One region of the Streptomyces daghestanicus genome, then DNA from elsewhere that is predicted to be linked to it. Evidence: riboswitches for the same ligand, from Rfam matches in the RefSeq annotation. Region 1 holds a riboswitch; the other holds the start of a gene.
The links. Region 1 has a riboswitch for cyclic di-AMP ahead of Sdagh_RS15680 (C40 family peptidase). Riboswitches for the same ligand answer to the same signal wherever they lie in the genome.

Region 1 (4,626 bases):
GGCCAGTCCGGCATCAACTGGATGTCCGTCCACTCCGGCATCGACTTCCCCGTCTCGTACGGCACGACGGTGCGAGCCGTGACCGACGGCACGGTCCGCACGCAGCTGAACAGCGCGTACGGCAACATGCTGATCCTCACGGCGAAGGACGGCACGGAGACGTGGTACTGCCACCTCTCCAGTTACCAGGTGCCCTCCGGTACGACCGTCAAAGCCGGTGACCCGATCGCGTATTCCGGCAACACGGGCAACTCCACCGGTCCGCACCTGCACTTCGAGGTGCGCCCCTCCGGCGGCGCCGCGATCGACCCGCTGGCGTGGCTGCGCAGCCACGGCCTCGACCCGACGTAACTCCCCCACTCCCCCAGCAGCCGAACGAATCCGAGGCCGAAGGAGCCCTGAGGCCCCGGGGAGCCGTCCCCGCGAACGGCCGACGGCTCCCCGGGGAGCCCGTCAGAGCTTCTCCACCGGCGCATACCGCAGCAGCAGCCGCTTCGGCTTGGCGTCACCGAAGTCGATCGTCGCCTCGGCGTTGGCTCCCGTGCCCTTCACGCCGACCACCGTGCCGAGCCCGAACTGGTCATGGGTGACCCGGTCACCGACGGCCAGCGACACGGTCGGCTTCTCACCGGCGCGGCTGGTGGCGAAGCCCGACCCGCCGGCCGCCGACGAACGGGACCGCGACGACGACAGCGAGGCCGCCACCCCCGAGACCGGACCCGCGGCCGAAGCGGACGCGCTCGCTCCGGTCCGCTTCCACGCCACATGAGCGGCGGGGATCTCCTCCAGGAACCGGGAGGGCGGGTTGTACGACGGCTGCCCCCAGGCGCTGCGCATGGTCGAGCGGGTCAGGTAGAGCCGCTCCCGCGCGCGCGTGATGCCGACGTACGCCAGGCGCCGCTCCTCCTCCAGCTCCTTGGTCTGGCCGAGGGCGCGCATGTGCGGGAAGACGCCGTCCTCCATGCCGGTCAGGAAGACGACCGGGAACTCCAGGCCCTTGGCGGTGTGCAGCGTCATCAGGGTGACGACACCGTCGCCGTCCTCCTCGTCCGGGATCTGGTCGGAGTCGGCGACCAGCGCCACCCGCTCCAGGAAGGCGGCGAGCCCGCCGGAGGACTCGCCCTCGCCCGCTTCCTGCTCGAACTCCAGGGCGACCGCCGCGAGTTCCTGGAGGTTCTCGATGCGGGTCTCGTCCTGCGGGTCGGTGGAGGCCTGCAACTCCGCGAGGTAACCGGTGCGTTCGAGTATCGCCTCCAGCACGGTGGCCGGTCCGGCGCCGGACTCGACGACCGTACGGAGGTCCTCCATGAGCGTGTTGAAGCGCTTGACGGCGTTGGCGGAGCGCGCGGCCATGCCGTACGCCTCGTCCACGCGCCGCAGCGCCTGCGGGAAGCTGATCTTCTCCCGCTGCGCGAGGGCGTCGATCATCGCCTCGGCACGGTCGCCGATCCCTCGCTTGGGCACGTTGAGGATGCGGCGCAGCGGTACCGAGTCCTCGGGGTTGGCGAGGACGCGCAGGTAGGCCAGGACGTCCCGGACCTCCTTGCGTTCGTAGAAGCGGACGCCGCCGACGACCTTGTAGGGCAGGCCGGTGCGGATGAAGACCTCTTCGAAGACACGGGACTGGGCGTTGGTGCGGTAGAAGACGGCGACGTCGCCGGCCTTGGCGTCGCCCGCGTCCGTGAGCCGGTCGATCTCGTCGGCGACGAACTGCGCCTCGTCGTGCTCGGTGTCGGCGACGTACCCGGTGATCTGCGCGCCGGCGCCCGCGTTGGTCCACAGGTTCTTCGGCCGGCGCGACTCGTTGCGCTCGATGACCGCGTTGGCGGCGCTCAGGATGGTCTGCGTGGAGCGGTAGTTCTGCTCCAGCAGGATCGTGACCGCGTCCGGGTAGTCCTCCTCGAACTGGAGGATGTTGCGGATGGTCGCGCCGCGGAAGGCGTAGATCGACTGGTCGGCGTCGCCCACGACGCACAGCTCGGCGGGCGGCACCTCGGCCTCGGGCGGCACGTCGACGGGGTGTTCGGAGGCGGTGCCGACCAACTCGCGCACCAGGGCGTACTGGGCGTGGTTGGTGTCCTGGTACTCGTCGACCAGGACGTGCCGGAAACGGCGGCGGTAGTGCTCGGCGACGTCCGGGAAGGCGCGGAGCAGGTGGACCGTGGTCATGATCAGGTCGTCGAAGTCGAGGGCGTTGGCCTCGCGCAGCCGCGCCTGGTAGAGCGCGTACGCCTGGGCGAGGGTCTTCTCGAAGCCGTCGGCGGCCTGGGCCGCGAAGTCCTCCTCGTCGATCAGCTCGTTCTTCAGATTGCTGATCTTGGCGCTGAACGCCTTGGGCGGGAACCGCTTGGGGTCGAGGTCGAGGTCCCTGCAGACCAGCGCCATCAGCCGCTTGGAGTCGGCGGCGTCGTAGATCGAGAACGACGAGGTGAAGCCGAGCTTCTTCGACTCCCGGCGCAGGATGCGGACGCACGCGCTGTGGAAGGTCATCACCCACATCGCGCCCGCGCGCGGGCCGACGAGCTGCTCGACGCGCTCCTTCATCTCGCCCGCGGCCTTGTTGGTGAAGGTGATCGCGAGGATCTGGCCGGGGTGGGCGCCGCGCTGGGCGAGCAGGTAGGCGATGCGGTGCGTGAGGACGCGGGTCTTGCCGGAGCCGGCGCCGGCCACGATGAGCAGCGGGGAGCCGGCGTGGACGACCGCGGCGCGCTGGTTCTCGTTCAGCCCCTCCAGGAGGGCGGCGGGGTCCAGGACCGGGCGTGGGGCACCGTCCCGGTAGTACGCGTCCCGGTCCGGCGGCGCGTCGAACTTCCCGGCGAACAGATCGTCCGGGATCGGCTCCGGTACGTGCTCGTCCTCGGGTGGGGGCAGAGGCTCCTCCTCATGGCCGCGGGGGGCCTGGAGGCTCGCCAGGAAGCTGTCGTCAAAGAGGCTGCTCATCGCTCTACGAGTCTAGGGCGCCCCACCGACAACCGGACGCCCTGTGGAAAACCCGCCGGCGACCGGACCGCCGGACACGCTGCCGTCACCTCGCATCACGCACCGTGAGACTCCTGCCCCAGGTCACGAAAATGTATCGGGCATATCACCCTTCAACCTTCACAGGCAGCACACGAGTTGGCTACGGTGCGGGCGGGCCGCACGACCCCCACCGGCGAACCGTCGCCGGGCCGCGCGGCCTCCGCCGAATCCGGCGTGCCCGCTCGGCACCCGGAACCGGGGACCCACCGTGACATGGGGTGAATCGGTTCACAGCCCGGCCCCGGGCCGGACCGTAGGGCAGCCTTCCGTACCACCACCGCCCGAACCCGACAGCTAACCCGGTAGGCGGAGCACGGAAGGAGTCGCCTCCCTTGGCGTCGCACCGCAAGTCCCGTCCCGCCGGATCACGCGTGGCGGGCATACGGACCCCCGCCCTCGCCACGGCCGCGCTCACCTCGGTGGCCCTGCTGTCCCAGACGGCCACCGCCGCTCCCGCCGACGACCGGCCGAGCCTCGAAGAGGTCCAGCGGAAGGTCGACGACCTCTACCGCCAGGCCGGGGCGGCCACCGAGAAGTACAACGCGGCCAAGGAGAAGACCGCGAAGCAGCGCGAGCAGGTCGACGGCCTCCTCGACTCCCTCGCCGCGCGCACCCAGGAACTCAACGACGCGCGCGAGGAGCTGGGTTCCTTCGCCGCCGCCCAGTACCGCACCGGCACGTCCGTCTCCGACACCGCGACCCTCCTGCTCGCGGACTCGCCGCAGGACTACTTCGACCAGAACCAGCTGATGGACCGGCTCACCGGCCGCCAGAAGCAGCTGGTCGACGACTACGCCACCCAGCAGGCCGAGACGATGGAGAAGCGCCGGGAGGCCACCGAGAGCCTGCGGACGCTGACCGACGCGCAGACCGACCTGAAGACGGCCAAGGCCACCGTCCGGACGAAACTGTCCTCCGCGCGCCGGCTCCTTGCCGACCTGACCGCCGAGGAGCAGGCACGGCTCGCGGCGATCGAGAAGAAGAAGCAGGAGGAGGCGGCCCGCAAGGCCGAGGAACTGGCCCGGCAGCAGGCCGCGGAGCAGAGACGGCAGGAGGAGGCCGCGGCGGCCGCACAGGAGGCCGCGTCCGGCACCACCTCCTCGTCCGCCTCGTCCTCGTCCGGTTCCCCCGACCCCGGGTACGCCACCGCGGCGGAGAAGGCACTGGCCTTCGCCCGCGCCCAGATCGGCAAACCGTACGTCTGGGGCGCCACCGGCCCCGGCTCCTACGACTGCTCCGGCCTCACCCAGGCCGCCTGGAAGGACGCGGGCGTCGACCTGCCCCGCACCACCTACGACCAGGTCAACGCCGGCACGACGGTCTCGATCTCCGCCGCACGCCCCGGTGACCTGGTCTTCTTCTACGACGACATCTCGCACGTCGGGATCTACATCGGCGACGGCATGATGATCCACGCCCCGAAACCGGGCGCGTACGTCCGTGAGGAGTCCGTCTACTACGACGGGGAGTCGTCGATCCACAGCGTGGTGCGCCCGGCCTGAGCGGCTCCGCTCTCTAGCATCGGCGCCATGTCATCCGGGACCTCCGCTCTGCGCGCCTGGTGGGCGGGGCGTCCGCCGGCGGCCGGAGCCGCCGTCATGGCGA
Region 2 (4,626 bases), on a different contig from region 1:
AGTTCGGCGCCGAGTTTGCGACGGCGCACCACAGGGCCGTGCCGCATGGGCCCACTCCTTTACTCCTTTTGAGCCGCCCGGAAAAGGTCTGCTGGCGCAGAGTTCACCGCTTCGAGCGACAGATATATGCATATCTTGGGGGATCGCCTCCTCCACCAGTGGGGTGATGGCACTCTGGCGACCAAGCACAGTCCGGGACCGTACTCGAACCGTCCACTCCGTGTCGGGCCGCGGTCCCGCAGGAAAGGGACGACGTCGCCATGGCAGATCATCTGGAAGCATCCGTCACTCTGCCGAGCGATCCCGCCTCGGTCTCCGCCGCCCGGACCTATGTCGTCGGCACGCTCGCGGAGTGGGGACTGCCCGCGGACACGGACGTGTCCGACACGGTCCGGCTCATCGTGTCGGAGCTGGCCACCAATGTCGTGCAGCACACCCTCGGGCAGTCGCCCACCTTCACCGTGGACCTGGCGCTGGACCACGACGAACACCTGTGGATCGGGGTCACCGACAGCCATCCGCGGTTCCCCAAACGGCTGCCCGCCGCCGTCCAGCAGGACAACGGGCGCGGCATGGTGATCATCCGCTGGCTCGCCGCCGAGTGCGGGGGCCGGCTGACGGTCCGCTCCACGCGGGAGGGCGGCAAGACCGTCTCCGTCGAACTGCCCTGGCGGACCCGGCCGGAACCGGCCGCGGCGAGGGCCTCCCGGCCGAACCGGCGGGACCCGCCGGAGTGAGGCGCCGGGCGCGGGGGGCGCGCGGCGCGGCGGACGGCGGGTCAGCGCCGCGTCGACGGCCCGGTGCGCGCCGGGTTCCGGCGCCGGGGCTCCGGGAGCCGCCGGGCCGCCGCGGACCGGCTCCCGCCGGACGCCCGCCCGGCACCGGCGTACGCGCCGCCGAGGGGTTCGGCCGCCGCGTCCGCCCGGGGGCCGGCGGCGTCCCCCGCGGGCTCCTCGGAGGTGCGCCCCGCCGTACGCCGCCGCACCAGGCGGGGGAGCAGGCCCCACAGCCCCAGGCAGAGCAGCAGCGTCGTCGCGCCCGCCGCCAGCCCGCCCGCGCGGCCGGCCGTCACGTCCACGACGAGCAGCACCGCGCCGGTGAACGCGAACACCAGAACTCCCATGCCGGCCGAGGCGAGCCGCGAGGACACCCGCACGATGTGCGCCTTGGCGCCCTGCTGGAAGAGCGAGCGGTGCAGCGCGGCCGGCGCGGTGAACAGGATGGCGGCGAGCACCGCGAGCAGCAGCGTGGTGACGTACGTGGCCCGCTGGACCGTGTCGAGGTCGGGGAAGCGCGGGGTGAACGCCAGGGACAGCAGGAAGGCGAAGAGGATCTGCACGCCCGTCTGGGTGACCCGCAGCTCCTGGAGCAGCTCGCCGAAGTTGCGGTCGGCGCGCTGCAGCGGGGTCTCACCCCGCGCGGTGCAGGGACGGTGGTCGGCCATGCCCCACGGATATCCCGAGGGGCCCGGATCACTCCCGACCGTGCGCACGGACGTGCGAATCCGAGGGGGTGACCGGCCGTCACGACCGCCCGCCGGGGCCGCCGGCACCCCCTCGGGCGGCTCACTTCACCCGGCCGTACCAGACGCTCTTCGTCCAGATCTTCTGGAGCCGGACCACGTCACCGGTCTTCGGGGCGTGCCAGATCTTGCCCTTCCCGGCGTAGATCCCCACGTGGTACACGCTCCGGCCCGAGTGGAAGAACACCAGGTCGCCGGCCTTGCGGCTGGAGGCCGTGATGTGGCGCGTCCGGTTGTACTGCTGGGCCGCCGTGCGCGGCAGCTTCTTGCCGGCCTTCTTGAACGAGTACAGCGTCAGCCCGGAGCAGTCGAACCGGGACGGCCCGGTGGCCCCGTAGCGGTACGGGGCGCCCTTCTTGGACGCCGCGATCTTCAGCGCCTTGGTCGCGTGGGTGGCCGCGGCGGCCTCGGAGGCGATGCCGGGAACCACGATCGAGCCGCCCACGGCGGCGATGGTGAGGGCCGAGGCCGTGCCGGCACGGACCATCAGCGACGGGACACGATTGAGCGCAGTCATGCGCAACCCTTCGTCAGCCGCCTGTGAAGGATGACCTGTCGGATTCGGGCTGGCGAAGTTGCCCGGCCGCGCGAACGCGGCTTCACCCCAAGGGCTGCTCGGCTCCGGCCATGGCGTGACCGTTCCGGCGACCCGTCATGCTCGGGTCCTCCACTCCTGCCGATCCACTCCTGTCGACCGGTCATCCGGGCGGCGGCAGGACTCGGCGTCCGCCCGGATCGCCCCGCCACTGCGGCGGGGTCTTGTCGTCAGACAGGGATCTTGACGCACCGAAGTCGGAAAATCCCAACGGAACGGGTGGTTTGTGTTGTTACTCACCACTCACCCGTTCGGGTGGAAGGCCCCGCGTCCCGGACGGCGGGACGGCGCCGCTGACCGTCCGACCAGCGGCGGAACAGGTCATTCCGCTCCCGGACCAGGCGCGTTGCGCAAGCCGGACGGGTCCGGAGAAGGACGTGTTCCTACGCCGAAGGGGGGTACGCCGTTCGGTCCGTTCCGCCCTGTCCGGAGGGGACCGCGCAGGGGGCGGGCGGGAGCGTCGGCCGGCACCCCCGGCGGCCGGGTGGTCCGGGCCGTGCGTCGCCCGCTCCGGGGGTGTGCGGCATGGTGCGGGCCGCGTCCGCGATGACTGCGGCGTCCTTCGCGTCGGTCCTGGCTTCGCCGGGGTGGAGGCCGGCGATCCTGTGCATCGCCAGTCCGGGCGGACGGGCGACCTCGCAGCCCGAGTCCCGGGCGACCGTGCGCGGGAGGGCGCCGATCGAGGCGGGCTGGTCCACGACCACCAGGACAGTGCCGAACTCGGCCTTCAGCTTGCCGGACACGGCCCGCAGGTGAAGCTCGCCGTTCGGCAGCGGGGTGTCGAAGACCCTCTTCCCGGCCGGAGTCGGGCCGTGTCCGTGGTGCGCGTGCCTGCCGACGTCCAGGCCCAGGAAGACGCCCACCCCATCGATGTCGACCATCGTGCCCCCATGCGTCGATGCGTGCCGGCCTCACACTCGGGTGCCGTTCTCGCGCATCCACGTCATGCGGACCTGCCGCCCGCAAACGGCCGGGCACTGCGCCCGGCGCGCGGCGGTGGTCGGACCTCTGATCAGCGTCTCCGACGGCACCCCTCGGGCCCGGTGACACCACCCCCAGGTCATCCGTTCGGCAGGGGACGACAGTCACGCCGGGCCCGGAGGCCAGCGGCCCTCTTGCGGGACCGTGAAGAAGCTGACGGGGCGCCGGCGCCCGCTCCGCACCCGGTCCGGCGGGCCCGGGGCCGGCCCGGCCGCGCGGGGCCGGACGGGCGCCCCCTCCGCCCGCCCGGCCAAGGACGGGCAAAGGGGCCCCCAAGAAGTCGCCTCGGGCAACGAGAAGTGATCTTGGGCGGGTTAACGTGAGCGAAACCCGGTGCAACTAGCCTGCCGCTTCGGCCATCTGCGACGTTGCCCCGTGGCTGCGGCAACCGGACCCGCACGGTCCGGAGCGAGGACTGTGAGGTGGGACGTGCGACTGACCCCGCACGAGCAAGAGCGGCTGCTCATCCATGTGGCGGCCGACGTCGCCGAGAAGCGCCGGGCACGCGGCCTGAAGCTGAACCACCCCGAGGCCGTCGCCCTCATCACGTCGCACATCCTGGAGGGCGCCCGGGACGGCCGCACCGTCGCCGAACTGATGTCCTCCGGGCGCGAACTGCTCACCCGGGACGACGTCATGGAGGGCATCCCCGAGATGCTCCACGACGTGCAGGTCGAGGCGACCTTCCCGGACGGCACCAAGCTCGTCACCGTCCACGACCCGATCGTCTGAGGGGAGCCGCCGTGATCCCCGGAGAGATCCTGTTCGCCGACGGTCCGATCGTCTACAACGAGGGCCGCGACACCACCCGGCTGACGGTCCTGAACGCCGCCGACCGGCCCGTCCAGGTCGGTTCCCACTACCACTTCGCCGAGGCCAACCCCGGGCTGGAGTTCGACCGCGCCGCGGCCCGCGGCAAGCGGCTGAACGTCGCCGCCGGCACGGCCGTACGCTTCGAGCCCGGCATCCCCGTCGAGGTCGAACTCGTCCCCGTCGCCGGCGCCCGGATCGTGCCCGGACTGCGCGGCGAGACCGGAGGTGCCCTCGATGCCTGAGATCTCCCGCCCCGCCTACGCCGACCTGTTCGGCCCCACCACCGGCGACCGGATCAGGCTCGCCGACACCGACCTGCTGATCGAGATCGAGGAGGACCGTTCCGGCGGCCCCGGGCTCGCCGGTGAGGAGGCCGTGTTCGGCGGCGGCAAGGTCATCCGCGAGTCGATGGGCCAGTCCCGCGCCACCCGCGCCGACGGCACTCCGGACACCGTGATCACCGGCGTGGTGATCGTCGACCACTGGGGGATCGTCAAGGCCGACGTCGGCATCCGCGACGGCCGGATCACCGGCATCGGCAAGGCCGGCAACCCCGACACCATGGACGGCGTCCACCCCGACCTGGTCATCGGCCCCGAGACCGAGATCATCGCGGGCAACGGACGGATCCTGACGGCCGGCGCGGTCGACGCCCATGTGCACTTCATCTGCCCGCAGGTGGCCGACGAGGCGCTGGCCTCCGGCGTCACCACCC

Region 2: it holds a riboswitch for cyclic di-AMP, as region 1 does, so the genes downstream of both, Sdagh_RS03605 (C40 family peptidase) here and Sdagh_RS15680 (C40 family peptidase) in region 1, are expected to answer to the same signal.

The regions. Positions count from the first base shown of each region.
Region 1 covers NZ_BNDX01000008.1:1,390,178-1,394,803, forward strand. The annotation lists gene Sdagh_RS15670 (M23 family metallopeptidase) at 1-351, shown strand, start outside; gene pcrA (DNA helicase PcrA) at 454-2,940, opposite strand; cyclic di-AMP (ydaO/yuaA leader) riboswitch at 3,173-3,345, shown strand; gene Sdagh_RS15680 (C40 family peptidase) at 3,354-4,523, shown strand; gene Sdagh_RS15685 (tellurite resistance/C4-dicarboxylate transporter family protein) at 4,551-4,626, shown strand, end outside.
Region 2 covers NZ_BNDX01000002.1:748,179-752,804, forward strand. The annotation lists gene Sdagh_RS03590 (helix-turn-helix domain-containing protein) at 1-47, opposite strand, end outside; gene Sdagh_RS03595 (ATP-binding protein) at 261-737, shown strand; gene Sdagh_RS03600 (DUF6328 family protein) at 779-1,444, opposite strand; gene Sdagh_RS03605 (C40 family peptidase) at 1,566-2,039, opposite strand; cyclic di-AMP (ydaO/yuaA leader) riboswitch at 2,043-2,179, opposite strand; partial or broken gene Sdagh_RS03610 (IS110 family transposase) at 2,633-2,998, opposite strand; gene Sdagh_RS03615 (urease subunit gamma) at 3,528-3,830, shown strand; gene Sdagh_RS03620 (urease subunit beta) at 3,842-4,153, shown strand; gene Sdagh_RS03625 (urease subunit alpha) at 4,146-4,626, shown strand, end outside.